DNA from 2 places in the Hahella sp. NBU794 genome. Region 2 is predicted to be linked to the other one. Evidence: riboswitches for the same ligand, from Rfam matches in the RefSeq annotation. Region 2 holds a riboswitch; the other holds the start of a gene.
The links. A riboswitch is a leader RNA that binds a small molecule or an ion and turns the genes downstream of it on or off. The one in region 2 is predicted to bind cobalamin.

Region 1 (2,188 bases), 300 kb from region 2:
TGGGGCTTTTCCAGTGTCCGCCCTGGGCGCGCCAGCATCGCAGGGCGCTGTCCAGCGCGCCGCAACAGGCGTAACTGAACGCCGTCAGTCGGGCGGGAACCCAATTCAACAGATCATCCAGCCGCGCCGCCGCCCAGCCGAAATAGAAATAACGCGTGTTTTTATAGCCCCACATCGCATCCAGGGTATTGCTGAGGCGATACATCACCACACCGGGAACGCCGGCGAGCAGGAACCAGAAAATGGCGGCGAAGATGGCGTCGTTGCCGTTCTCCAGGGCGGATTCCGTAGCGGCGGAGGCGATCTCCTCCTCCCCCAACTCCGCCGTGTCGCGACTGACAATCATGGACAGACTGCGCCGCGCCGCCGCCGCGTCATGCCTGCGCAATGGCGCGGCCACCTGACGCACATGCTCCAGCAAACTGCGCCAGCCGATGGCGAGATAAAGCACGAAGGCGGAAAAGATAATGTGTCCCCAGCGGGAAGATTCGCTCCACTCGTTCGCCAGCCAGGCAAGCGTCGCCCAGGGCAGAATCGACGCCGTCACCGCCGCAGCGCCAAGCGCGCGGGTTGCTGTTGAAGAGAAGTCGGCGATGCGAATCGCTCCTTCCACCCAACCGGCGTAGCGCCCGAAACCAACCAAAGGATGCAGCCGGCGCGGTTCTCCCAACAGGGCGTCGAAAGTCAGGGCGAGGACAAGAATCAGCAATGTATCCATTGGTCAGTATGCGCCAAGCTCGTGATGAGGCGGCCTATTCTCACCATGGTCCGCGCGCATTGCAACCCGCTAACTTGTTGACTTCCCCTGCGTTCAGCCAATAGCATATCCCGCTGACCAAGGTGCTCGACCGCGAGATAATCGGGAAATCTGGTGCGCGATACGCTAATCCAGTGCTGCCCCCGCAACGGTAATCGAAAGTAATTTGCTAACGCCACTGTGTCGTCAGTTTTGACATGGGAAGGCGCAAATGTTGTGTCGAAAATGCTTCGACCTTTCGTAAGCCCGGAGACCGGCCTTGCTTTATCCACTGCAGTTCGTACGGGTAGGTGCGCAGATCATGCAAACTAAAAATCTCTCTCTTCCATTGCTGGCTTCCAATAACGCAGCGCTACAACTTATCGGCGCCATGTGCTTCGGCGGACTGATTCTGTTCGCAGTGGGCTTTCTGTCCATGGATGCGGCTCACAATGCCGCTCACGACACCCGGCACGCGTTTGCTTTCCCCTGTCACTAACAGTTACTGAATTCTGAGGCCCTGCCAGGGCCAGACGTTCGCCTGTCCGACTTGACGCCGCACCTCATGTGCGGCGCTTGCGCGCATAGCGACGTCACACCGCATTGCATGAGGAAGAGACATGTTGTTTCAGCGTATTATCCTGGCGTCGCTGCTGGTTGGCCTGTTGGCTGGCGGGCTGCTGAGCGCCGTACAACACTCCCAGGTCACCAGCATTATTCTGGAGGCGGAAACCTACGAAGGCGGCGAGGAGCCTGAGCCGGTCGTAGTGGAAGATCACCCGCATGCGGCGGCGGACGCCCATCACTCCCATGAACACGAGCACGGCGGCGCTGAAGCTGGCGGCCATCACCACGGCGATGACGCCTGGGCCCCGGAAGACGGCGTGGAGCGTACACTGTACACCCTGCTCGCCAACGTGCTCGCCGGCATTGGCTTCAGTGCGCTGATGCTGGCTTGTATGTACGCCGCCAGACTCAGCGGCAAAGGCGGCGCAGGCTGGGGCGCGGGATTATTGTGGGGGCTGGCGGGCTATGGCGTGTTCTTTGTCGCTCCCGCTCTGGGGCTGCCGCCGGAGATTCCCGGCATGCAGGCCGCCGCACTGGAAAATCGCCAATTGTGGTGGATCGCCACCGCCCTGGTTACCGCGATTGGTTTCGCCTTGCTGGCGTTCGCGCCGGGATGGAAAAAGCTGGGCGGACTGCCCCTGATGATTATTCCCCATCTGGTCGGCGCGCCGCACACCAATGCGCCGGAGTTCGCCGCCTCCAACCCACAGGCTCTGCAAGCGCTAGAGTCGCTGCATCATCAATTCATTACCGCCGCTACCCTGACCAACGCACTGTTCTGGGTGATCGTCGGGCTGGCCTGCGCCTGGTTCCTGCGCCGTTGGAGCAGCCAGGACGCCGCCCTGCAGGCGCGCTGAGTCAATGGACGTCGCCGCCCAGCCAGCC
Region 2 (2,188 bases):
AGTCTCCGACCCTGACGCTTTACGCTCTTGCGCCAATATGTGATCCGCTACCTTTTGGGCCGCCAGCGTCATGGCAGGCGTTCCGCAGGAGAGCCAGTCGGCCGGGATATACAGGGGCTCGAAACGGGAAGGACGGCGCTTCAATAAAGGGTGTTCCACCCAATTCGTCGCCAACGCTTCGCTGTCATAGCTGTTGCTGACCATCAGCAACAAATCCGGCCGCCAGCGCACCAGCGTCTCCAGATCCACTTGCCCCCAGCCCTGCACGCCCTGTTCGCTCGCCACGTTAATCACGCCGATGGCGTTCAGAAAGGCGTCCTGGAAATTGCCCTCGCCAGCGATCCAGCCATTGGCGTTCAGAATCAGCGCTCTGACTTGTTTATCCGCGATCTTCCCGTGAACCTGAGCGAAATAGGCTCTCAGCCCACTAACGATACTGGCCGCCTGCTCAGGTTTGCGCACCGCTTCACCCATCAGGCTCCAGCTTGACGCCAAATCATCGAGAGATTGCGGCAACGGAATCTCCACCCAACGCATATTGAACTTCCGCACCAGCGGCTTAAGCGAGGAAGCGCCATACTGGCCCGCCATCACGATATCCGGCCGAAGCTCCAGCACTTGCTCGATAAAACCAAAGTTGGCGGGAATGTCGCGCAAGGTCGGTGCAATTTCCAGCTCAGAGGGCTGATGGCTGAGCCAGGTGACTGACACCAGATTTTCCGGGGCGAGATACCCCATCATTTGGTCAACGCACTGATTGACCGACATGACCGTGGGCTCAGCGGCGCGCGCATCGCCCCCGTTGACGGAAAGTGTGAAAGTAAGCGCTGATAGCACTCCCAGGGCCCGAAAAGCCTTAACCAACATGCAGATGCCGCCTTGAATCGATGCGAGGTGCGAATCCGGCGTAAATTCCCCGTTTACGGTCGGATAAAACAGGCTCCGAATGGGAGTCGAACAATGGCAGGTCTCCTGGCTTGCGTTTCGTAGTCCTGTCCCGCCTTCCCGAACATGGAGACAATCTCCACCCAGTGGCCTTTGATAACGTCGCGATAAGGAGGGGCGGCGTTATCCGGGACGAACTCTTCGCTCACAGTTGCGGGGACAGCTCCGGCTGATCGGACGCGCATAAAGTCGCGCCCACCGGATTCCCATTTAATCCTGCTCTCATCGAAAATGATCGAACTTTGAGCAACTGGAACCATTGCGGCCCACATTATCGTGAATTGATCATTTTAAGTCCAGAAAGCCGCTGAGGGGCGCTGGACCTGCCTGCAAGATTGTGTCAGTTTTACGCTCCCGTAATTACTGACAAGAATAAGACTGTATGACCGACGCGCCCTTGTCCCGCCATGGACTCATTCTGAAACGTCTGCTGTTCCTCGTGTTCATGTATGCCGGACTGGCCTATGGCTTGAGCCTGTTGGAATATACCGTCTTCAATCTGACCGGCTGGTCGCCGGTGAGCATCGAACGCAGTGTCGAACTGCACAGCCGGGAAGAGGTGAAAAAAGAATTCGACCTTTGCGGCGGCCCGCTATTCGCCGCCAACGCCGTGGTCAGCGCCCAGGAAGGCGATCGTCTGCTCGCCCGCTGTGGACGCTTCTGGCCTTTCTATCGTTACACCATTGAAGCCACCGCCCACCCATTGCTGCCGGGCTCTTTTATCCTGTATCCGGACGAAGCGCCGGCGGCCGCTACGGCGCGAGAGAATTTCATCATCAATATGCAGGTGATCAACGGCGGCTTCGCCCTGGTAGCGCTGTTTGTGATTGGTTTGAGCTGTTTCGCAGGTTATCGCTTTCTTTTCAAGAAGGACGAAGAAGCCGGCTACAAGACCGCTTTTCACGGCTTTATCAGCAGCTTTCTGATGCTCGCCTGTTATAGCGGCGTCATGTTCTTCATTGATCCCACGTTCAGCTTCGGCTGGTAATCCCGCTTAGCCTGCGCGCAACCAGACGCCCAACTGGCGGATCGCGTCTTCCGCCTCCGCCGTCCAGGGCGCCGCGCAATTGAGCCGCAGGCAATGTCTGTACTTGTCGCCATCGCCGCTGAACAGAGTTCCCGGCGCAATGCTCACGCCAGCGGCCAGCGCCTTGCGATACAACGCGACCGTATCGCAGTCCTCCTCCAGCTCCACCCATAACACAAACCCTCCCGCTGGCTGCGATACTCGCACTCCAGTAGG

Region 1: it holds a riboswitch for cobalamin, as region 2 does, so the genes downstream of both, ACQYWX_RS28320 (CbtB domain-containing protein) here and ACQYWX_RS29745 (ABC transporter substrate-binding protein) in region 2, are expected to answer to the same signal.

What each region holds. Positions count from the first base shown of each region.
Region 1 is NZ_CP192738.1:6,441,095-6,443,282, forward strand. Features, by position in the region: gene cbiB (adenosylcobinamide-phosphate synthase CbiB) at 1-718, opposite strand, end outside; cobalamin riboswitch at 822-1,033, shown strand; gene ACQYWX_RS28320 (CbtB domain-containing protein) at 1,059-1,235, shown strand; gene ACQYWX_RS28325 (CbtA family protein) at 1,357-2,160, shown strand; gene ACQYWX_RS28330 (ATP-binding protein) at 2,165-2,188, shown strand, end outside.
Region 2 is NZ_CP192738.1:6,743,639-6,745,826, forward strand. Features, by position in the region: gene ACQYWX_RS29745 (ABC transporter substrate-binding protein) at 1-867, opposite strand, end outside; cobalamin riboswitch at 946-1,221, opposite strand; gene ACQYWX_RS29750 (hypothetical protein) at 1,328-1,933, shown strand; gene ACQYWX_RS29755 (PLP-dependent aminotransferase family protein) at 1,940-2,188, opposite strand, start outside.